Paraneptunicella aestuarii: one gene and its partner. The protein of the gene in region 1 interacts with the protein of each later gene in a pairwise test. Links are inferred from orthologs where the notes say so. Each region holds a gene or a part of one and is shown in the gene's direction. Other genes may lie near its edges. The genes, in order: cysE and cysK.

Region 1 (12,640 bases):
TGAATTCGCAGCTTGAAATCACGTTCATCTAATTCAACTTTGAGATATTGCTTATCTTCGGTTAATTCAGTCACCAACGCCTGATGATACTCAGGGTTAACCACGGCATATCGAAGCACTTTAGACTCAACATCCAGCACAGCTTTTTGAGCAAAATAAGCCACGCCGCCGAAAATAAGGGGGAAAATGAACAAAGGTAAGGCCACCATAAAAAACATAGCACGCTTGTCTCGTAGCAATTCGAGCAGCTCTTTACGCATTACCAGCCACATATCAACCTGCCTCCTGTAATGTGTGCATAAAGGAATGATGCAAGGATTCCTCGGACAAAGCCGCAAATGCCGAAAAACTGCCGTTAAAGGTGTTTTTACCTAACTGGATAACACAAACCTGATCACACAAAGCCTGTACTTCGTCCAAATGATGGGTGGAAAAAATCACTGGCGTGCCATTGGCTTTTAATTGCCGTATAAACTCCAGAACCGTTTGCGTTGCCATAATGTCCAGCCCGGTTGTGGGTTCGTCCAGGATCACCACATCAGGTTCATGAATAACGGCTCGAGCAATGGCTGTTTTTTGTTTCATTCCCGTGGAATAGGTGTCGCATCGACGCTCAATAAAGGCTTTCATATCTAACCGCTCGACAACATCATCCAAGCGTTGCTGAATCACCTTATTAGCAAGCCCATGCAAACGCCCAAAATACTCAATGTTTTCTCGCCCGGTTAATCGCCCATATAAGCCAGTAGAGCCTGACAGAAAACCAATCTTCTTACGCAATTGGTCTGGATGCGCAGTAAGTTCTTGTCCATCCACAAAAATGCCGCCATTATCTGGCGTTAAAGCTGTAGACAAGATTCGAAGCGCGGTTGTTTTCCCTGCGCCATTTGGCCCGAGCAGCCCCAACACCTGGCCTCGCTCACACTCAAAACTGACATCCAGCAAGGAATGGAAAAAGCGCCCACGCAAACGAGGATCCTTTAATTCCTGCTCCTGCAATTTTTTGGGGTCAGCCAATTCAAACTTTTTCCCGATATGTTGAATACTGATCAAATGAACTCTTCCTGTGCCGATTATCAATTAACCAAAACAACCTAACAGCTTTGATTAAACGCAAAAAATGACTATCTAAACAGATAACTCTACGATGCAAAAGCGGTCATCTGCGAGAAAATATGTAAAAATACGCTCAGGTTTACAAATACAACGGCGCAATATAGGTACACTAAATAATGCACCCCATTTCCAATCCATTTCAGGCTTGCAAACAAATCATACTCAAACCCAATTCGGTTTTTGCCACCCTGCGAGAAAAGCAAAACTGGTCATGGATACCCTTTTTCCTGATCGTTGCCGCTAATATGCTACCGGGATTATTGTATTTTCAAACCATTGATTTCGATTGGTATATGGAATTGCTAACCAGTTCACAGTATGGACAAGTCAGCCCGGCAGAACAGGAAACTTTCAAGAACAGCATGTCACGCGAACAAATGCGTTACCTAACCATGCTCGGCTCGACAGCAGGCTTGGCAATCGCTAACGCCATATTCGCTGTGTACATCAACCTGTTCACCAAAAGCGACGAAGAAAACACGCGCAACTTTTCAGACTGGTACGGATTCGGATGGTGGGTGTCACTGCCAAGTGTAATAGCCGGGTTTATCGCCACAGTCATTATTCTGCTGTTTGGTAGCGAACAAATGCTACCCACCATTATTAACCCAACGTCGTTGGCATTCCTGTTTAATATGCCATTAGACTCACCACTTCTGATGTTTGGACAAGTGGTGCGCCTGGAAAACTTCTGGACTATGTATTTGATTGCCGTTGGCTTAAGCCAGTGGACCAACCTGCCATCCCGTAAAACGTACCTGATAGCGGTTGTCCCCTATTTTATTATCTGGTTCGCTTTACTGCTCGCAGCGTGATTGAGAATACTGGATGCCGCATCGCGGTGCGGCATGACAAAAAAGCGACAACACTGGCATCATTCTAAACTCGTTTAAGAATCTAACGTTTAATACACCACTCACTCTGTAAAGAGGTGCTGAAATAATGACAAATATACCTCAAGAAAAATTGCAATCAGATGTTGCCGTACAATCCAATGCAGGCATATATACAGCTCGCAGAGCAGCTGAACATCTTCTTCATGAAATAAATAGCAACCATGAATTCCTGATTCCCTCATTTTTATCTTCAATAGCAGCAGGAATAGAGGGGGAAATAAATACTGCCTATATAAATCATTTTCATAAAAAATTTGGGAAACAATATACCAAACATATAAAACCTTACCTTTTCATGAAGATATACGATAGGCTTTCGCAGCTTCCAATTGTCCTCTCTGGATTTAAATATATGCTTAACGATCAGGATGAACGAATTAAAGCTATTTTTGAATTATTTGAGTTAAGAAATAGAGTTCTACACATTAAACATCTTCATCACTATGCTGATATTTATCAGGATGAAAATGGCAATATCCTTAATATAAATTATCACACCCCCAATCACCCAGACCCATACAGGGAACACTTCGCTAACTTTCCCAAAATAGAAGAATTAAATAGTTATTTAGAACTTTTTTACAAAGTAATCAGAAAGTTTAATAACCTATCCGACACCATAAATAGAAGAAACTTTAATCCTGAAGGTTGGTTCATTCGTATATCAAAAACCTAACAATCTGTTTGGAACTGACTCTCAAAAGCAAAAGGACAACACGATTCGTTCATAGCTTCACCCGCTTAGGTCGAAAATACTGTGTATTCAGATAAAATTCCTCTGATTCATTGTCCTTCCACCAGCCAGGAATGCCTAACAATGGCAAGGGGGATAATTCGCCTTTTTTGGTAAAGCTATGAGGTTGATTAGCGAGCTCAAGCAAGCGAGTGTCCAATTGCTGATATTGCTCAGCTAGAGATAATTGCCAAAAGTCTTTTCCAACCTGCACTCCCAACCATTTTCCGGTCAAGCCGACATGAGGTTTCATCAGCATTTCGTAATTGGCATGGCCGAAGACATAAGGGCGTACACATTGAGACCCTCTTAACCAGTCACTTCTACGTTGAACAAAGGCTGCTTGCCATTGGTGTTCTCGCAATAAGTTCGCCATCTCAGGATCGTCGTAAGCCAGCACCACACCGCATTCATCAAAGTGGGTGACTCTATCGCGTCGTGGTGTTCGGGGAGTTAAACCATGCTGTTCAATTTCAGCCATATGAATGTGGTTCAACGCCCGTTTGGTGTCAGGGAACAAGCCCCAGATGCAGGCATTAAAGAAGTCGTGCCAATTACTACTACGTGTAGGTACTTGCTGGTCTTGAAAGATAATTTGTTCGTAATAGCGATCGTCTTCAATCTGTTCGATGAACGTCATACCTTTACTCGCAGTATGCAAAACGTCGCTAATTTGCTCGGAAGTCAACCAATCCGATAGTTCTGAAAAATTTGCTAACAAAGACAAATCAGAAAAAGGTGTACTGGAAAAATGACTCGCCTGCCAAGTTTCAGTACGGGGAAATGCGCGGTAATTATGTGGTTTACTCATTAAATACTTGTCAGTCGAAGAACAGGTTAAATGCCAATACTTGCACGCAAAGCACATACAAGAGTGGTCAATGATTCGGCTATAGCATAGTTTTTTATGTTTCGGCGGTGTACTCTATTGCGGAATTTTTACAAAGTAAAATGTACGATGGAATTTCCATGAATAACAACATCAAACGCACATTAACAACGACCATTCTAGCTGCTGCATTTACCGTGCAAGCAGGTGAAAACAACTTTGATCAGGCTTATAACAGCGTCAGCGAAGCGGATTTACGTAGCCACGTAAAAACCTTGGCATCTGACGAGTTTGAAGGTCGCCAGCCCACCACTATCGGTGAAGAGAAAACCCTGGATTATCTTACCAGGCAGTTTACTGCACTAGGTTATCAACCCGGCAACAATGGCAGTTTTTTGCAACCTGTTGAGCTGGTTCGTATTGAAGCGGATCCAAATGTCACATTACAAATTGGTGATGACAGTTTCGAATACAAACAAAATATGGTGATTGGCACTTCCCGTGAGCAAGAATCCGTATCGTTAAAAGATTCTGAACTGGTCTTCGTAGGTTACGGTGTTAATGCCCCAGAATACGGCTGGAACGACTACGCAGGTGTTGACGTAAAAGGCAAAACGGCAGTGATTCTGGTGAACGATCCCGGATTTGCCAACCCGGACAGCGGTAAGTTTCAAGGTAAAACCATGACTTACTACGGTCGCTGGACATACAAGTATGAAGAAGCCAGCCGCCAAGGTGCCGCAGGCGCTCTGATCATCCACGAAACCGCTCCCGCTTCTTACGGCTGGTCGGTTGTTGCCAATAGCTGGAGTGGCCCTCAGTACCATTTGGTAACGGCAAACGGCAATAAAGACAGAGTCGCTGTTGAAGGCTGGCTTTCTGTTGAAGCCGCTCAAACTGTATTCCAAAAAGCCGGGCTTGATTTTGAAAAGCTGAAAGAACAGGCGAAAAATGGCCCAACAGCCAAAGCCATGAGCGTGAAAGCGTCGGTAACCGTTAAAAGCAGCTTAAAACGCTCCAAGAGCAATAACTTTATTGCCACTTTACCCGGCAGCAAAGCACCAGACGAACACATTATCTACACCGGACACTGGGATCACTTGGGCAAAGACCCATCGAAGAAAGGCGACAATATCTATAACGGCGCTCACGACAACGCAACGGGCACTGCCAGCCTGATCAGCATGGCAAAAGCGTTTGCCTCGTTGAAGCAACGCCCAGCTCGTTCGGTTAGCTTCCTGATTGTCACCGCTGAAGAACAAGGTTTGTTAGGCTCCAAATACTATGCCGAACACCCGGTTTATCCGCTAAACAAAACAGTGGCTAACCTGAATTTGGACGCGATGAATATTCTGGGTCGAACCAAAGATGTCGCTGTAGTCGGTTTCGGAAAATCTGAATTGGAAACCTACTTGACCAAAGCTGCGAAACGCCAAGGCCGAATCATCACTCAGGAAGATCGCCCGGAAGCAGGTTACTACTACCGTTCGGATCACTTTAGCTTCGCCAAAAAAGGCGTGCCAGCGCTGTATGCAGAAGGTGGTGCAGAATCTGCTGATGAAGAAAGTGCCAAGTACCGTAAGAAGATGAAAGTCATCTTAAACGGCTGCTATCATCAGGTGTGCGATGAATACCGCGATAGCTGGGACTTTGGCGGCATCATTGAAGATACACAAATGTTTTTTGAAGTGGGATACGATTTGGCAAATTCTGACGATTGGCCAAAATGGAACAAAACCAGCGAATTCCAACGTCCAGAATAGTTTCACATTCCATTTCGGGTTGTCATAGCGACCAGAAAGTATAGGTTTTTACCCAAAGGCTTCCACCTCGGAAGCCTTTTTTCATGTTTAGTGCGATTATCTGCGTTTTTTTGCAAATTCCCCCTTGCAATTTCCTGCATTACTGGCAGAGTCGTAAGCATTACTATCTTGTGTCGGTTGACCCAAAGAAGCTCAGTCAAAATGATTAATTTGAATAATCTCAATATTAACAATCTCAATGACAATTTGTTGTCATTGCGAAATTGGCTGATTTAATCGGTAAGGAAGGTGACAGAAACGTAACAATAAACATCACACCGTTTGTCTGACATTAAAATACCAATCTGAACCTTCCCTACACAAAAATTCAAGTGTCTACCTTTTGCATAGTTATTCATATCGCTCTGATCCGATCACTGTTATGCAATTTTTGATTCGCTTGTAGTAATTAGTCGAACTTACGATAGTTGACTACCATCCATTAACACAAACTGTAGAGAGACAGTCATATATGTGCGGTATATTCGGTATTTTGGACATCAAAACTGATGTTTCCGAGTTAAGGACCAAAGCCCTTGAGCTTTCTAAATTATTGCGCCACCGCGGCCCGGATTGGTCCGGGATTTGGAATAACGACAACGCGATCCTCTGCCATGAGCGCTTGGCAATCGTTGACGTTGATAATGGTGCCCAGCCTTTAACTAGCCGAAATAATAATCACATTCTTGCCGTCAATGGTGAAATCTATAATCACAAAGATTTGGAAGCTGCATTAGCAACGCCTTACGATTTTAAAACCAAATCTGATTGCGAAGTGATCCTGCCGCTATTTGCAGAAAAAGGACCAGCGTTTATTGACGAGCTCAAAGGCATGTTTGCTTTTGTTCTTTATGATCAGGAAAAAGATGAATACCTGATTGCTCGCGATCACATGGGCATTATTCCTCTTTACACAGGTTTCGATGAACATGGTAACTTCTATGTCGCTTCAGAAATGAAAGCTCTGGTTCCCATTTGTAAAACCGTTCAGGAATTCCCTCCTGGTCATTATTTGTGGAGCCGTCACGGTAAACTGACCCAGTATTATCAGCGTGATTGGATGCAATACGAGAACGTTGCCAACAACGAGTCCAATCTGGATGAATTGAAAGCCGCTTTTGAGAAATCGGTTAAAACCCACTTGATGTCTGACGTACCTTACGCAGTATTGTTGTCTGGTGGTCTGGATTCCTCTCTGGTTTCTGCTGTTGCAGCCAAATACGTTGCCAAGCGTATCGAAGACGAAGATAAAAGTGATGCCTGGTGGCCTCGCTTACACAGCTTCGCGGTAGGCTTGGAAGGCGCACCCGATTTGTTAGCAGCGAAAAAAGTCGCTGACATGATTGGTACAGTTCACCACGAAATTCACTTCACAGTGCAAGAAGGTTTAGACGCCATTCGTGACGTTATTTACTTCCTTGAAACCTACGATGTCACGACCATTCGTGCCTCAACGCCAATGTACCTGATGAGCCGCAAGATCAAGGCCATGGGTATCAAGATGGTATTGTCTGGCGAAGGTTCAGATGAGCTCTTTGGTGGCTACCTGTATTTCCATAAAGCGCCAAATGCAAAAGAATTCCATGAAGAAACGGTACGTAAACTGGATCGCTTACACATGTTCGATTGCGCTCGCGCGAACAAGGCAACCTGTGCCTGGGGTGTCGAAGCTCGCGTTCCGTTTTTGGACAAAGAATTCATGGATGTTGCCATGCGTTTAAATCCAAAAGACAAGATGTGCTCTGGCGAGCGTATGGAGAAATGGATCCTGCGTAAAGCCTTTGATAATGGTGAGTATCTACCACCTGAAATCTTGTGGCGTCAGAAAGAACAGTTTGGTGATGGTGTTGGATATTCCTGGATTGATTCCATCAAGGAGTTTGCTAACGAAGCCGTTAGCGATCAGCAAATGCAAACCGCTGAGTTCCGCTTCCCAATCAATACACCAGAAACCAAAGAAGGTTACTTATACAGAAGTATTTTTGAAGACTACTTCCCGCAAGAAAGTGCCGTAAAATGTGTGCCCGGTGGTAAATCTATCGCGTGTAGCACAGTAGAAGCTCTGGCTTGGGATGAAAGCTTCCAGAATATGGCCGATCCTTCTGGTCGCTCTGTTATTGGTATTCACGGCAGCAAGAAGTAGAGCCGCACTCGTGAATTAAAATGTTGGGCTTGTTGAGTTTTCACTACCAGCAAGCCTCTACTTTTTAGACCAGTTTCACTTACTCACTATTTTCTTTTACTTTTTCTTGCTTCTTTACCGACTTATCCGCTTTAAACCACAATTCTTTGCGATCTAACGGTGTGTTTTCTGGCAATATTGGGTTCTCCAGTTCAAACACGATACGTTTGTCCAGATTGGCCTTTTCAAGATATTTGCGGTGAAACTGCATGAATAACTTATCGAATTTCCCATTAGCAATGGCTCGCTCAAATCCGGTTTTAACCAAATTCGCCAATACCACGTTCTTCTTGTTGAAGAAGAAATAGGTTGCCGTGGGATAATGCACAGCCAAACGCGGCTCTAAATGCAGATAGTTAGGAAAAGCTTCGTGTTCCAGCTCGCGCCACACTTCAACAATGGAACGCGGGAAAAAGCTGGCTGCATCGGATTTCAGCATGGTGTAAATTCGAGGATGATCTGAAGCGGTTGCCACCTCAAAGCCATTAGCCTGCAAAATTTTCACATCCGGCCAATCAGAACCCTGTATTGGCGTAAATCGGCGTAATTCCTGCAATTCTTTCACTGGTGCTAACAGGTCGGCATAATCATCGGTTACCAGAAATAATCTTAATCCGATTAAGCCCTTATAAATCGGAATGCGAACGGGGAGCAGCTCTTCTTCACGAACGGTGTCGGTCATACTCCAGATAACATTGATTTCACGGTTTGCTTTTAACTGCTCAATGGCTCGCCCTTGTAATACCATTTTGTTGGATTGAATTAGTCGGTATTTAACGTTGGTTTGTCCTAAGGCTAACCCCAATACCTGCAATGGATAACTGTTTGACATATCCACTATTTCGCTGGTACGAGCGTAACGAATGTTCCATGTCGCAGCATGGGCAGCAGTTGCGCTCAACCCAATCAGCACGATGAACAAATTCAAAAACAGGCGCATTTTGCTTTGCTTACTCCGGAAAAATACAGCGACAGGGCTCAGCCTACATTGATTTTCACTGTTTATACAATGTTTTACGTTGTTAGTTCTGTTTTACTTGCAAGGAAGATATCGGCCTAGAGCAGTTTAGCTAATTCCCGCTCTTCATCATCCATGACAGTGACTATCACCTTCAAATCATCTCCCACTGACTGCAAGGTGTAAGAAACATAACAGGAAAACAAGCGCTTATTCTCTTCCGCGTAGAAGTTCCATTTTACGTTGGTAAACTGGATATTGTCAGACAAGCGCATGGTTTGGCAGACATCAGGAACAAAATCGACAGCGCCAATCTTTCTTAAGCGCTCCATTAAGCGCTCGATATACATCACAACATCCTGAGTAGAGGTAAACACATCCTTATTATCGTCACTCATGATCACCGCAGGGATAAAATACAATTCTGCAACCGCATTGGCATCATAAGCCCTATACGCTTTTGCATATTTATCAAAAAAAGCCTGGGTACTTTGGGGCATTGGGAAACTCCTCTGATGCAGTTTGTCGCTTGGTTTCAAGCGTGAATATCACATTAAGAATAGGACAAGATCTGCTAACTTGCTCCACCTCATATGCGATATCTCACATTTAACTTATTGAATTCCCAAATACTTGTGAGTTTGCAACGACAAGCGCCAATTCTTCGCAATACAGGTATCAATCGCCAGTTTCGTTGCTCTGGGAAGCTGGCTAATAGGTTGCAGATATATCAAACAATCTTTCTTTACGTCCGCTTGTAACAATGCTTCCAACTCTTCAATATGCACTTCTGTTGCCACAGGATGCTTGATTTCATTGGCTCTGGCTAACGCATCTGGCAACACTTCATAGCCACCACGCATATTTACTTTGGGGGAAACCGTCACCCAGGTTCGAGGATCAACCTTAATCTCAAATGTGCCACTGGTTTCAATTTGCACACTGTAGCCCGCATCATGCAACACGGTCGTTAAAGGACGTAAGTCGTACATAGCTGGCTCTCCGCCAGTAATAACAACATGTTTTGCGGTATATCCCTGCTCACTGAATAGCGCTAATAATTGTTGTGAATCTGCCGCAAACCAGTGCTCAGTATCAGCTGTTTTGGCGAGCACTTCCCGAGGTGATTGCTGTAAGTCTTCCGGTATCTCCCAGGTATGCTTGGTATCACACCACGAACATCCAACCGGACACCCTTGCAAACGTATAAAGATAGATGGCGTACCTGTATAGCTCCCCTCCCCTTGAATGGTTTGGAACAGCTCATTGATTTTATATTCGGTTTGCATCGGGTCTTTATCCTTATTTGTCCTTATTGAAACTTAATCGCTCTGACTGGTACGTAATTGCTTGTGGCAGTCTTGCCACCAGTCATTTAAAATTGCGCTTTTCGTGCATTATAGAGATAGCAAAGGCATGGCTCAAAAGGTTGTTGTAATTTATTCCGGTGGTATGGACTCGTTTACAGTATTGCACAAGGCATTGCGTGATGGTTGCGAAATCTACGCACTGTCTTTCAATTACGGGCAACGCCACAGCAAGGAACTGGAATATGCCGCCCGAGTCTGCGCCGATTTAGACGTTCATCACAAAATCGTTGATATCAGCAGCATCAATCAACTGATTGGCGGTTCTGCCCTTACCAGCGACATTGATGTGCCTGAAGGCCATTACGAAGAACCCAGTATGCAACAAACCGTTGTACCTAACCGCAATATGATTTTGCTGTCGATGGCGGTAGGTTATGCGGTTTCTCTGAATGCGAACAAGGTTTATTATGGCGCACATTCAGGCGATCATGCCATTTACCCGGATTGCCGTCCCGAATTCGTATTGAAGATGAATGATGTATGTCAAATAGCCAACTACGAGCCCGTCGACATTTACGCGCCCTATTTAAATGACAGCAAGATCGACATTCTGAAAGACGGCCTAACTATGGGATTAGACTATGGACAAACCTGGACTTGCTACAATGGTAGAGAAAAAGCCTGTGGCAAATGTGGTGCTTGTCAGGAGCGACTGGAGGCATTCGAGCAAAACGGTGTCACCGATCCCTTGTTATACGAGTAAAATTCTCTGAACACTAAATGACCTAAGCAGACATATGCATATAACAGTTCAGATTAGAATTTCAATTCTCGGGGTTTAATTTTTAAAATGAGGGCGTATATTGTTTGGAATAAAATATTACCTCACTAGAACTCACTAGAAAAAAAGGCGTAACATCATGGTGAAAGAAAGTTTTTGGCAACGGCTTCAAAAAGAAGCTATGGAAGTAGTCACCTCAGAGCCCTTGTTAGCGAGCTATGTTCACGCCTGTATCTTAAACCATCGTAATTTTGACTCTGCATTAAGTTTTATTCTATCGAATAAAATGGCTGATGATGTCATGCCCGCCCTGTCTATTCGTGAGTTTTTTGATGACGCGTTTAAGGAAGACCCAAGCATTGTGGAAGCTGCATTAGCAGATTTAAAAGCAGTTTACGATAGAGACCCTGCGGTAGAGACTTATCTGACCATTTTGGCTAATTTTAAAGGCTATCTAGCACTTCAAGTACACAGATTAGCTCATCATCTTTGGCGCAAAAACAGAAAACATTTAGCGCTATTCTTACAAAGCAGAAACTCGGAAGTCTTTGCTGTGGATATTCATCCTGCCGCCAAAATCGGTAAGGGCGTTATGTTCGACCATGCAACCGGTATCGTCGTAGGTGAAACCGCCGTTATCGAAGACAATGTTTCGATTCTGCAATCAGTCACATTAGGTGGTACTGGCAATGAATCAGGCGATCGACATCCCAAGGTTCGCGAAGGTGTGTTGATTGGCGCAGGTGCAAAAATTCTGGGTAATATCGAGATTGGTCGAGGTTCCAAAGTGGGTGCAGGCAGCGTGGTACTGAATAATGTACCAGAACATGTCACCGTTGTGGGTGTCCCCGCCAAAGTAAGAAGCACTTGTGTTGGCAACCCTGGTGAAACCATGGATCAAACCGACTTTGCCGGTGCAGATTAATCATCCACAGTGAACATTAAAAAAGGTGTCTGACTTAGACACCTTTTTTATGTGCTGCTTTTATGTGCTGGGGATATCAAGCAAGCTAGTGGCCCGCTTGATTCTCAATAAAATAAGCCAACTCTTTAATACAGTATTTGAGAACCGGGTTTAAACGCGTGTTTTTACCATTAAGTACATAAAGCTGTTGCTCAAACTGGAACAGTTCACCACCAATTGGCGTAAGTAGCTCTCGCCCCACCTCAGATTCCGCCAAATAGTCAGGCAATAATCCAACATACTCACCACTCAGTATGGCTGATAAGCACGACTCGTAAGAGTCTGAGAATGTCTGAATAGAAAGACGATTTTCACCACGCACGTAGTTACCGGATGGCATGCCTGAAATCCCGACAGCAGGATATTCTTGCACATTCAAAGGAGTCACTTTACGCGCCCATTTTTTAGCAAGTGGATGATCTTTCAAGCAATACAAACGCCCAACACAAGAGGCGTTAATTTCGTGAAAATTCACTGACTCAGGCTTAACCATATCGTAGCAGGACACCACTAAATGGCACTCACCCGATAAAGCAACATGCTCGACTTCATGGTAAAGGCGGGTTTGAATGTTGATATGAATATCATTGAATTTCTTCATTGTGCTACGCACTGCCTGAGCAACTGCAGCAACCACACTAGGAGGCAAGCTTGCCATGAGAACCAAAGTCACATGACCAGAGTAATCATCATGTAAGCTCTTAAGGTTAAACACGAAGCTGTCAAACGCGTTGAAAATACGCTTGGTTTCCTGAAAGACCAGTTCACCCTCTTTGGTCATTTGGAAACCACCGCGACCACGATGACACAACACCAAATCAAGTCGCTCTTCGAGCTTCTTGATCGCAGCACTGATATTGGGTCTTTGCATTCTCAATACCGGCTCTGCAGCGGTAAATCCGTTACAGGACGCAACGGCATAGAAGACTCTAAGTAATTTTATATCCGACTCTTGCAAACGATTCAGCATAATTTTGTCACCTGAAAAACGGCAGAAAAATCCTTCTGAGAGCACCCTTATCAGGCACTGTTTTCTAAGGTATAAGTTTGCATACTATACTGATATTTC
Region 2 (12,874 bases), 1.9 Mb from region 1 along the record:
CTTGTATCCAGTCTAAAAGGCTTGGTGGTTGCTTGGCATCTTTGTTTTCATTATCAGAACTGTTACCAGTCTTAATGATGTTGCCGTCTGTATCTACTGGCCTGATCCTCATACCCTCGCCGTCCAGATAAAATGTGAGATCCTTACTCTCCGTATTTTCAGCATTCCCCGTATTCTCAGCATTCTCCGCTCCAGCCTCTGTCTGCTTATCTTCCTGGTTAATCTGCTTTTCTGCCAGGCGCTTTTTTAATGCCTGTTCAATTGATTTTACATCAACCACAGACTCGGATTTTGCCACTGATTCAGTCGTTTGTGCTTGCTGAGTTTTTTCTTCTGACTCAAGTTCCTGCTGCACTTGTTGTTTGATTTGAGAGAGTTTATCCGACGAAAAGGCATCGAGGTTTTGCACAATGGTTTCTATGGTTCCAAGCACAAAGGCAAAAGCGAGGAAATATCCTGTGCCTCGCAAAAGTTTGCGCCGGGTTGCTTTGTTTTGAAAACGGGGACGTTTGCTGGAAACAAAACAAAACCAGGCAAGTACGCCTAATAGAATATGTTCATTGAAGTAAGTCAGTAGACCAACCAGTGACATATCGATGATGATGGCTATCAATCGCCGGGTTGGTGTTGCCAGAGGAGTTCCCAATAAATGCTCGGCAACCCCAAAGGCATAAGGCGTAACGATATTCTTATCTTCTTTGTTGTTACTTCCCTTATTTGGACTTTCCTTATTTGCTTTATTTTTCTCTTCCATAGAACCTTTGCTCTCGACATGTCAAAAGAAGACGGAACCAAGCCTGACCAGCAATCTAATTCAGCTCTCTAATTCAGCGCTCTAGGAAAGCTCCTTAATCCCTTCATTCAATCCCTGCAATGTGAGCGGGAACATGCGCCCTTCCATCAACTTACTGAGAATGCTGATTGAGGGATAATAACTCCAATACTGCTGAATTTGCGGGTTTAGCCAGATGGCATTTTTAAAATGGTCCAGTAAACGCTGCATCCAGACAGAACCAGGCTCTTCGTTCCAGTATTCAACGCTACCACCGGGGTAAGTGATTTCGTAAGGCCCCATTGTGGCATCGCCAACAAATATCAGCTTATAGTCACTGCCATATTTGTGGATCACGTCCCAAAGCGGCATCTTGTCCTGCTTGCGACGAGCGTTATCTTTCCATACATAATCATAGACACAGTTATGAAAATAGAAGTATTCCAGATGCTTGAATTCGGTATTACAGGCTGAGAAGAGCTCTTCGCACGCTTTCACATGGCTGTCCATTGAACCGCCAATATCAAAAAACAACAGCACCTTCACAGCATTGTGACGCTCGGGCACCATGCAAATATCCAACATTCCGGCATTTCTGGCGGTTGCGCCGATGGTCTTGTCCAAGTCCAGCTCTTCTGCGGCACCTGAACGAGCAAACTGCCGTAACTTGCGCAGTGCGACTTTAATATTTCGCGTTCCGAGCTCTACATCAGATGACAAATTCTTGAACTTACGTTCATCCCACACCTTGGCAGCAGAAAAATTACGATTACCATCCTGTCCTATTCGTACCCCTTCCGGATTATAACCATAAGCACCAAAGGGCGACGTACCGCCAGTACCAATCCATTTGTTACCACCTTGATGACGTTCTTTCTGTTCTTCCAAACGTTGCTTCAAGGTTTCCATGAGCTTATCCAGCCCCCCCAGGGCCTGAATTTGCTTTTTCTCTTCCTCGGTAAACAAGCGCTCAAACTCTTTACGCAGCCATTCATCGGGAATGTCATGAGAAAACAAATCGATACTCTGAACACCTTGAAAGTAGTCTGCGAATGCCCGATCAAACTTGTCGAAGTTAGATTCGTCTTTCACCAGGCACAAACGAGAAACGTGATAGAAATCTTCCAGGCTGGCATAAACAACCTGATGCTTCATGGCTGCCAGTAAATCCAACAATTCACGAATACTGGCGGGAACCTTGTATTCCCGCACTTTCATAAAAAAGGGAATGAGCATTAACGTCGCGCCATAAACACCAGTTTTTCGAACAGATGAATATCCTGTTCATTCTTCAATAGCGCACCATAAAGTGGTGGAATGCTTTTCTTGGTATTAGTTTCGCGCAACACTTCAACCGGAATATCTTCCGCCACCAGCAACTTCAGCCAATCCAGCAATTCGGAAGTAGACGGCTTTTTCTTTAATCCGTTAATGTCTCTGAGATTAAAGAAAGACTGCATGGCTTCACTCAGTAATTCCTGTTTCAGATTAGGGAAATGCAAATCCACAATTTGCTTCATTTCCTGTTCGTCAGGGAAGCTAATGTAGTGGAAGAAACAACGACGCAAGAAGGCATCGGGCAGTTCTTTCTCGTTGTTAGAAGTAATAATAACAATCGGGCGTTGTTTAGCAGAAATGGTCTCGCGAGTTTCATACACGTAGAACTCCATGCGATCCAATTCCTGCAATAAATCATTGGGGAATTCGATATCAGCCTTGTCGATTTCATCAATAAGCAATATAGGACGTTTTTCAGCGGTAAACGCCTCCCATAACTTGCCTTTGATAATGTAATTGCTGATATCTTTAACTTTCTCGTCACCAAGCTGAGAATCACGCAAACGAGAAACTGCATCATACTCGTACAAACCTTGCTGAGCTTTGGTCGTCGATTTGATATGCCACTGTAAAAGGTCGGTATCCAATGCTTTCGCTAATTCCTGCGCCAACATGGTTTTACCTGTACCTGGTTCACCTTTAATCAATAATGGTCTTTCCAGTGTAACGGCGGCATTAACAGCAAGTTGCAATTCTCTGCTGGCAACATAGCTATCAGTTCCAGTGAACGACATAGTCTCTCCAATTAAATTCCAGATAATAACTGCTTTATAATGTTGATGATTTACAAAGATATCTCAAACGCTAAAACATATTCAAAATAAGTTATAGCAAAAAGCACTTTCGTTTTGCGCCCATATCCCTACTCTAGACTAACATATCGATGCCTAAACACATAAATGCGTATTTGCAGGCCAAAATATGGTTAATAACTCGCTTTATTTGTTGCCAACTGTAGCGAACGTGCAAAAACTGAACGCACGCCACGCAGTAAAGCAGAGAGAGCACATAGCGCTTTATATGTTTAGGTAAATATGGGTCTGGGTTTCCTGTCATTATGAGTTTGTTGCCATAAACACGAGAAACAGACCTTGAGCAATAGATCAGATTGATCAGTTAATTAAGTGCGGTTGTATATGAGATTTCCTCTATACAACACTTATTATTCCAATTAAGGAACCAAGATGCATATATTCGACGACAACTCAAAATCAATTGGCCATACACCTCTTGTTCGCTTGAACAGAGTCGCCAAAGGCAACGTATTTGCAAAAATCGAAGCCAGAAACCCTAGTTTCAGCGTTAAGTGCCGTATCGGCGCTAACATGATCTGGGACGCTGAAAAACGTGGCATCCTGTCTGAAGGTAAAGAGTTGGTAGAACCAACTTCTGGTAACACGGGTATCGCTTTAGCTTTCGTAGCCGCTTCCAGAGGTTATAAGCTAACGTTGACTATGCCAGCCAGCATGAGCTTGGAGCGTCGTAAATTGTTAAAAGCACTTGGTGCAAATCTGGTTTTAACTGATCCTCCTAAAGGCATGAAAGGTGCGGTTGCCAAGGCTCAGGAAATCGTTGAAGCAAATCCTGAAAAATTCGTCTTGCTACAACAATTCGATAACCCTGCAAACCCTGCTATCCACGAACAAACGACAGGCCCTGAAATCTGGGAAGACACCGACGGTCAGGTAGATGTCTTCATCGCAGGTGTGGGTACTGGTGGTACGATTACAGGTGTTACTCGTTACCTTAAGCAAACCAAAGGCAAAAACATTATCAGTGTTGCGGTTGAACCGACTGATTCCCCAGTTATTACTCAAGCAAAAGCAGGTCAGGAACTCACTCCAGGGCCTCACAAAATTCAAGGTATCGGCGCGGGCTTTATTCCTGGTAACCTGGATTTGGATTTGGTTGACATGGTCGAGCAGGTCAGCAACGACGACGCTATCGCTATGGCTCACCGCCTGATGAAAGAAGAAGGCATTTTGGCTGGTATTTCTTCTGGTGCAGCAGTCGTTGTAGCGGCTCGTCTTGCAGAACGCCCAGAGTTTGAAGGCAAAAACATCGTTGTTATTTTGCCAAGCTCAGCAGAGCGTTACCTGAGCAGCCCTCTGTTTGCAGGTCAATTCTCAGACCTTGAACTAGAGCAGTAATCCATTCAGGCCGCAATCTACGGCCTAATGACCAAATCTATTTCGATTCCATTTAAAGGGAGGTCAAAACCTCCCTTACTTTTTCACATACTCTTTACTTTTTAACATAATAGCCACACACTTAAGCCAATCAGAACTTCTTATATTTTGGGATTAGTCGGTATTATGTTGAAAAACCTTCTTTCGATCTTTATAGCCGTTTTGTTTTTAACAGCATGCTCAGAAGCGACAAATCAAAATCAGGGAGCGGGCAAATATGGCATGATGGACGATTCAACACCGGAAGGAGCTGCACTATTATTCTTCAACTCCATTTACAATAAAGACGCAACGCTGGATCAAGCACTTAAGTACACCACTCCCAAAATGACACGATTATTAAAGTCATATCACACCAATCGTTCAGTTCAACGCCACATCCTTAATCTCACTTACGATGATGTTCCGGAAATGCAAGTTGATTCTGGTGATGACGTAGGACGAACCGAATTCGCAGTACAATCAGATGTTTCTATCTTTTTTACCGGATTTAGCAATGGCGATAAGATTGATGATCTACGTACGGTCAAGATGCTAAAAATTCAAAACAAATGGCTGGTAGATAGTATAAAAGCCGATAAATACATGTAATGCATAAATGGGGAATAACCCTTATTCCCCTACTGCTACACCTTCACGACGGGGATCTGCCCCCCCGATCAACTTTCCATCTTTAATCAATATGCCATGTAAACCGCTGTTTAAATCAATAATTTTTACTTCGTGTCCCAGCTTTTCCAAGCCTTGTTGCAGTTTTACGATATCAGTCCCTTCTTCCAGAGCAACATAATCATTTCTATGCGTGAACTTAGGCAAATTGATGGCTTGTTGAACATCTAGCCCCCAGTCCAACACACCAACTAACGTTTGCGCTACATAGTTAATAATCCGGCTACCGCCCGGTGAGCCAATAACAAAATACAACTCACCCTCTTCATCGAAAACCATGGTCGGAGACATAGAACTTCTCGGGCGCTTGCCTGCTTGAACACGGTTAAGCGCCTTGTATTTTCCGCGATTGGGCAAGAAAGCAAAATCCGTAAGCTGGTTATTCAACAAAAAGCCTTCAACCATCAAGCCTGAACCAAATGCATACTCGATACTACTGGTCATAGACACCGCATTGCCTTCTTTATCGACAATGGAAATATGAGAAGTATTAGGCAAGTCAAAGGCATTATCTACCTGAATAAAAGCGGTGGAATAAGCAGAGCCCGCACGCGCTTTTTTCATGTCCTTGGCTGGATCGATCAATTTCAAACGCTTTTGCAAATAGGTGTTGTTTATCAGCGCACCGAAAGGCAAATGAGTGAAGTCCGGGTCGGCAATATAGGCTTCACGATCCGCAAAAGCCAAACGCGAAGACTGGGTGATCAAATGAACCGCTTCAAGCTGATTCGGCTTGTATTGCTCAAGTTTATAGTCTTCGAGCATTTTCAATATTTGAAACACACTGATACCGCCCGAAGCAGGCGGCGCCATACCGCAAATTTTATAGGTTTTGTAATTACCACAAACAGGATCACGCTTTTTCGCCTGGTAATTATTAATGTCAGACTCTTCCAGCAAGCCGGGGTTTATCGTTGAAGTCTGAACGGTTTTGGCGATTTGTTTGGCTAAATCACCTTTATAGAAAAAGTCAGAACCTTCTTTGGCGATACCAAAAAGCACAGCCGCAAAATCGCCATTTTTTTGAACAGTGCCCTGCTTGATATATTCGCCATTAGGATAGAAATAACGCTTACTGCTATTGAATTCTTTGAGACCAGGATGTAAATCCCAAGACAACAGCGTTTCCAACCTTTGGGAAACCGTAAAGCCCTGATATGCCGTATCAATCGCTTCATTAAACAAATCTTTCCAGGCAAGCTTACCAAATTCCTTTTGTGCCATTTCCAAGGCTTTAAGCGTACCGGGAACGCCCACAGAACGTCCGCCCACTACGGCTTCTTTCCAGGGGATACTCTTACGATCCTTAATAAACAAATACTGGTTAGCAGCGTCAGGTGCGGTCTCTCGACCATCAAAGGTATGCAATCGTTTATTCTTATTATCCCAATACAGGATAAAAGAACCACCGCCAATACCCGACGACTGAGGTTCAACCAATGTCAACATGGCTTGAATGGCTACAGCCGCATCAATGGCATTACCACCACGCTTTATGACTTGCTTTCCAACCCATGATGCATAAGGATTGGCGGTACTGACCATATACTGCTTAGCGACATGAGCCTTCTTGGAATAATATCCCGTAGTGGCTTCCGGCTCCCGGTCTTCACGCTGTTTTTTGTTATCCGCATAGCTGCTCGGAATGAGTGTCAAAGCAGCAACAAGAAACAGAAGATTTCTCACTATAAATTCCAAATTCTGGTTATTTAAATTTAGTCGGGTCTGGCGCTCGTTTTTCCAAAAATGCAGCGAACGCCTCTTTTGCAGCAACTGTACCTAGCTGACTAAAAAACACATCCAGTTCGTCAGCCATGTGTAATTTAACGGTTTCAAGATCCTGCTTCAATAACGCTTTGGTATGTCGCATAGCTAATTTAGGTTTGCTTGCCAATTTTTGCATTACCGTTTGTACGGCAGTATCCAACTCATCATCAGGCAAAACCTTGTTGACCAAGCCATACTGCAAAGCTTCATCCGCACCGAAAGGCTCACCTAACATTAGCCATTCACTGGCCTTAGGATGACCAGCCAGCTTTGGCAAAATCCAGCTTGCTGCAAATTCCGGCACTAATGCCAGATTAATAAAAGGCATACAAAACACAGCGCTTCTGGAGCAATAAATGAAATCACAATGCAATAACATGGTGGTGCCAATGCCTACCGCTTGTCCTTTAACTTTAGCAACAACTGGCACAGGACAGTGCATTAATGCCTGCATAAAACGTACTGTTTCAGCAAAATGCTCTTCATCTTCAACTTTGGCAAAATGTGATAAATCATTGCCAGCAGTAAAGTGCTCCCCTTCCCCCTGAATCAATACCGCTTTAACATCGTCGTTATCAACCGCAGATTCCAATGCAATAGCGGCTTCTTCATACATCTTGGGTGAAATGGCGTTACGTTTGTCTGGACGGTTAAAAGTGATAGTGAGAACCAATTGGTTTTGTTCGACTCGGATATTAGACATTTAAATTGCTTGATGGGGTTGCTGAGAAGTGCCAGCAAACATAAACTTTGTCGCGCAATCTTGCAATGAGTTCTTCTCTATAAGGCTGTAACAATAAGGAATTTCCTGAGAATGCTGAATTTACCCTGGGCAGCAAGGCACATGCTTGGCCCACTTATCCTGAGTAGCATAAGTTGTATTTTGTTTTTTCTCGCTTCGGATATACAAACGACACTGATTTATGATCGCATTGCGGTGAGTGCTTTCGAATTATGGCGATTAATAACAGGCAACCTGCTGCACACGAATGGTTTTCATCTAATACTGAATATCACAGGGTTGATCATTTTGTGGATGCTACACGGTGATTACTATTCTCCCGGCAAATATCTGTCTTTGGTGTTATTTTGTGGGCTTGTCGTAACAAGCGCTATCTTTTTGTTTACCCCTGAACGAGTCTGGTATGTAGGGCTTTCTGGCGCACTACATGGTGTATTCGCCTGGGGCATTTATCACGATATTCGTCGCGGCATGAAAACGGGATGGGTATTACTTGCGGTGTTGATCGTTAAAATCGCGTCAGAACAAATATACGGTGCTAATGAATCTATCGCTGAATTGATTAATGCCAATGTGGCGATTGAATCGCATTTATACGGAGCCATTGCTGGCTTGTTCGTTGCGATAATGTCAATGCTGACATCAGGACTAAAGAAAAGATAACATCTTTTCCAACCATCATATTGCACAACAATACAGTATCCAAAATACACCGTCATGCCGCACAGCGATGCGGCATCCAGCCTTACATTAATCTGTAGCTGGATGGCGGTCAAAGCCGCCATGACGACAAATAAGTCTTATGCGTCCCTAGAGATTTTCTTCAAACAACTTATAGATTCTGCGATATTCATCCAACCAAGAGCTCGGTTGCACAAAACCATGAGGCTCTACTGGGTATATCGCTGTTTCAAAGTCCTGTTTTTCCAATTCAATTAAACGCTGTACCAAACGCACAACATCCAAAAAGAATACATTGTCGTCGACCATTGGCGCATTAATCAGCATAGGTTTATTCAAGCCTTCGGCGAAATAAATAGGAGAACTACGCTCATAAGCAATAGGGTCAACATCCGGTGTATTCAGGATATTGGAAGTATAAGGCCCATTATAATGTGCCCAATCAGACACCGGACGTAATGCCGCTCCAGCCTGGAATAGTTCTGGCTTGGTAAATAGTGCCATAAAGGTCATAAACCCGCCATATGAACCACCGTAGGTTCCTACACGCTTAGGATCAACATTGGCATTTTCCACCATCCAGTTCACACCATCTTCCAAATCTTCAATTTCAGGTTTACCCATATGACGGTAAATCGCTGTACGCCAGTTACGACCATACCCAGCCGATGCGCGATAATCCATATCCATCACAACATAACCTTGTTGCGCCAACATACTGTGGAACATAAACTCACGGAAATAGCCAGACCAACCAAAGTGCGAATTCTGCAAATAGCCAGCACCGTGGTTGAAAATCACCGCACGGTGTTTTTCGTCAGAGCTTGAAGCTGGGCGATACAGTTTAGAATAAATAGGTGCATCTACATGGCTGGATTTCACAGGAACAATTTCTGGCATCACCCAAGGCATAGCCAAGAACTCTTCACTCACTGTGTGAGTAATACGAGTTACCTGTTCTGAAGGCTGAGCAGCTTGAATATACAACTCCGGTGGCATAGTGATCTTGGAATGAGTAAGCAGTAATGTCTGCTCGTCAGGGCTCAATTCGTAACTGGTATTACCCAGTAACTGAGTTAGACGTTCTGATTTCTTGTTGGCAATATTAACTCGATAGATTTCATACATGCCCGGATGCGGCTTGTTAGAACTGTAATAAAAGTATTCATCATTGCTGGTCAACGTCAGGCTATCAACTTCAAATTGACCACTTACCAAAGCGTAAGCCTTGCCATTTAATGGCTTAAGGTAAAGATTGGCATAACCCGATTCTTCCGACAAATAATACAAAGTATCGCTGTTATTCAACCAGCCAAATTGATTAAAGTGATAGTTGATCCAGGCATCATCATGTAAACGATGTTGGGAGATCAGCTTATGTTTTTTAAAGTCAACCGTGGCTAACCAGCGATCTTTGTTGTCCCAGGCTTCCAACATAATGGCAACCTGATCGCTTTTACTATTCCAGGCAACACTATCAACATTGTCACCCCAGTTTTCCATAATCGCTAATGAACGAGGCAAACGATTAACCGTGTATTCTTTTCCCTGAGCTTTGGCATTTTCACGCTTAACGTCAGCTAACACATCATCGTTATATCCAGGTAAAGATTCAAAACCAATTTGGTGCGCCTGATTTGTGGTTAAGTCCATGTACCAGACCTGGTGCTCAATCGGTTTTTCATCCAGCACTCTGCGGCGTACACTTTTAATATCAATACGACCATCTTCCTGAATATGATGTGGCATCACATCAGTGTCATCATTCTCAGGAACATCTTTGGCAATAACGACTATCAACTTTTTGCCATCAGGAGAAAGCGTAGCGTTAACCGTCTCGAAGCCTTCGGTCAGGTAAAACGGATTTCTGGTTGCCGTCTCGTTTTGGGCAATAATTTGTTGCTGATAATCAAAACGCTGTTCATTTTGCTTTCTGACCGTTTGAATATAACCAATCAACTTTTGCTGTTCAGCGGCAATATAATCTTTAGGGGGCTTATTCGCTGTTTTTTCCGGAGCAAATTTCCAGGATGCTAATTGCTCAACAAAACCATCATTAAGATTTGTCGCATATAAGGCATCGCCGATTTTATAGGTTAAACGACCATCATCGATGAAAGCCAGATTACGAATTCCTTCCACGCCTTTGGTTAACTGGCGTATTTGCCCGCTCTGTAAATCTTTCACAAACAGGTTATTCGATGCTAACCAGGCAGCAAAATGCTTGTTTTTGCTCAGAATTCTATTGGCATAATGCACTTTGTGTAAGTCAGCAATGTCTACCAAAGACGCGCTATCTGAAGAGATGCCTGTCGTCCACAAATCTCGTACAACCGACCCAGCTCTTTTACGCGAATAGAAAACAGACTGGCTATCATCCGCCCAGTAAGCGCTTTCTGGCTGACGACCTATCCAATCGGGATCAGACATAATCTTTTCCAGAGTGATCACTTTGTCATTTTGTGACATCAATCCGGTTTCGGGGGCAACGGGTTTAACTATTTCGTAGTTTTGTTGGACGGTACTTGCCTTTGGTGTTTGTGTATTAGCAACAGTGCTGGTGCAAGCGCTAATACCAATAACACTCAGAAAAACGGCGACGCGTTTAATTGAATTATTGGACATTGATAACATCTCTTGTTGTATTGGTTCCATACCCTTAATTGAGCCGTGAAGTTATAGCTTTCTATCACCTCTATCTCAACATCACGGTAATATAATGAAACACAATGACTTCATTCATTGGTAAATGTGGGAACATAAAGCGGTTTATTTAACCCCCGATAGCGCTACTTTACAATCTGCAAGCAAATATTTTGCAGGGCAATGTCTTATCTATTGTTTCTCTATAGTTACGGTATTAACATTCCGCCGTTAAATATTATTACCCCACAGTTTTAATAAATAGCTAATTAACAACCCGTTTCAACATTAATCAGCTACCATTAAAACAAATGCCAACATGCCCTAATGGCAGCAAACGATTGAAAGAGAAAATCAATGTATTCAAGAATCCTTACGTTTATCGCCATAACGCTGTTCAGTAGTCAGCTCTTCGCCGCAGAATGCCCTTCATTATTAAAATTTGCCAAGCGCAAACTAAACTCTCAGGAAGTGGTTAACCTATGCACAGAATACGCAGGTAAGACCGTGCTTTTTGTCAACACAGCCAGTTACTGTGGATTTACCCCACAATTCAAAGGGTTAGAAGCACTTTACGCCGAATATAAAGATAAAGGCTTAGTGGTACTGGGCTTTCCATCTCACGATTTTAATCAGGAAGATAATGATGAAGGTAAAACTGCGGAGTTATGCAACCTGACTTATGGCGTTAAGTTCCCTATGTTTGAACCTATTTCAGTACGTGGCGACGATGCCGATCCTCTGTACAGAATGTTAGCCAAAAAATCTGGCACGACTCCCAAATGGAACTTCTACAAATATCTTATGAATAAGAACGGGGAAATTGTTGATTCCTATAGTTCATTAACCAAACCAACAGACGAAGATTTTATTGCTGACATAGTTAAAGCCCTAAAATAACGAAAACAACAGGGTAACGAAAAGAACAGGTTTGTGAGTTTTAATACCCATTATCTTAAACGTTAACATTAGTTAGCTTTTGTCGAAGGGTTTGTGAACCTGCATCTAAATAAAAAACAGCCAGGATCTGGCGCCCATAAAAAAGCCCCGCTAAACTAGCGGGGCAATAAGCACACTCAACTTGGAACACACTTTAGCTGTTGTAGCTTACTTCTTCCGAAGTAAGAACAGCATTGCTAACTGCATTAATTTAGTCCTTCATATTCTCAATAAGTTCAAAATATTTTTCATTTATTTTCGACCACGCTAATTCAGCGGCCTCTGGTCCCATTGCCAAACCTTCAGCATAGATAAAATAAACATCTTCAATGCCAAGAAAATTAAAAACATCTCGAAGATAGACTGATTGAGAATCTTTTGCAGTTCCCTCATAAACACCACCTCTCGCCGCCATCACATAGACTTGTTTATTCTTAAGCAAGCCTTCAGGGCCAGTTTCGGTATATCTAAAGGTCACGCCCGCTCTGGCAACACGATCAATCCATGCTTTAAAGGTACTCGGAACACCAAAGTTGTACATTGGCATTCCAACCACAATCACATCCGCCCAACTTATCTGCTCAATCAGATTATCCGATATAGCAGCTAACTTATGCTCCTCTGGCGTGCGTTCATCTGCAGGAATACCCCATGTCTGCATCTCATCAGTTGACAGGTGCGGTAAATTCAGTGATTGCAGATCAATAGAAGTAACCTGCACCTGTTGACGTTGCTGAACCTGCTCCATAAATTTGGTGGTCATCTTGTTTGAATTTCCAGACTCACCATTCAAGCTACTGTTGATCACCAATACATTCTTCATAATTCCGCTTCCACGATGTTGACTAAAAACGATGGAAGACAGTTTAATTAGATTAAATGGAAAGAAAATATCAATAAATTAAATGAATCGTTCTATAAAAAAGAAAGTATTAAAGATTTAGAAGACTAAATAGAGGCGGGAAAGAAAGGTTACTACAAAGAGCAAAGCAATAATCGCTTTGCTCTTACATACAAAGTCAATGCTATTCAGAAACTAAATTTTAGAACCTGGCAACATTTCCCAGAACATCAACTAACAGTGGTTCTATCAAACAGCTGGAAGAAGTCCAAGAGACCTTAACAGGCCCGGTA

What was found.
Region 2: the proteins of cysE (region 1) and cysK interact in binary tests that used the Escherichia coli proteins (3 or more experiments, as listed by UniProt). The link is inferred for Paraneptunicella aestuarii from one-to-one orthologs.

The regions. Positions count from the first base shown.
Region 1 is NZ_CP074570.1:3,715,501-3,728,140, forward strand. Bases 9,884-12,640 are described here. They hold cysE (serine O-acetyltransferase), read left to right. Parts: upstream 9,884-10,749; coding sequence 10,750-11,532; downstream 11,533-12,640. Other genes in these bases: queC (7-cyano-7-deazaguanine synthase QueC), read left to right, coding at 9,933-10,589; KIH87_RS14275 (LysR family transcriptional regulator), read right to left, coding at 11,618-12,541. Also shown: KIH87_RS14215 (ABC transporter permease), read right to left, coding at 1-272; KIH87_RS14220 (ATP-binding cassette domain-containing protein), read right to left, coding at 274-1,053; KIH87_RS14225 (Yip1 family protein), read left to right, coding at 1,233-1,931; KIH87_RS14230 (hypothetical protein), read left to right, coding at 2,059-2,688; KIH87_RS14235 (DUF3025 domain-containing protein), read right to left, coding at 2,738-3,556; KIH87_RS14240 (M28 family metallopeptidase), read left to right, coding at 3,715-5,337; asnB (asparagine synthase B), read left to right, coding at 5,849-7,519; KIH87_RS14250 (amino acid ABC transporter substrate-binding protein), read right to left, coding at 7,599-8,498; KIH87_RS14255 (hypothetical protein), read right to left, coding at 8,615-9,016; 7-carboxy-7-deazaguanine synthase QueE, read right to left, coding at 9,131-9,805.
Region 2 is NZ_CP074570.1:1,778,571-1,791,444, reverse strand. Bases 2,287-5,277 are described here. They hold cysK (cysteine synthase A), read left to right. Parts: upstream 2,287-3,294; coding sequence 3,295-4,260; downstream 4,261-5,277. Other genes in these bases: ggt (gamma-glutamyltransferase), read right to left, coding at 4,912-5,277; KIH87_RS07450 (hypothetical protein), read left to right, coding at 4,426-4,890; KIH87_RS07460 (AAA family ATPase), read right to left, coding at 2,287-2,844. Also shown: KIH87_RS07470 (RDD family protein), read right to left, coding at 1-754; KIH87_RS07465 (vWA domain-containing protein), read right to left, coding at 836-2,008; more of KIH87_RS07460, read right to left, coding at 2,008-2,286; more of ggt, read right to left, coding at 5,278-6,657; KIH87_RS07440 (enoyl-CoA hydratase), read right to left, coding at 6,674-7,438; rrtA (rhombosortase), read left to right, coding at 7,550-8,140; KIH87_RS07430 (S9 family peptidase), read right to left, coding at 8,288-10,783; KIH87_RS07425 (glutathione peroxidase), read left to right, coding at 11,159-11,701; KIH87_RS07420 (FMN-dependent NADH-azoreductase), read right to left, coding at 11,952-12,563; KIH87_RS07415 (hypothetical protein), read right to left, coding at 12,784-12,874.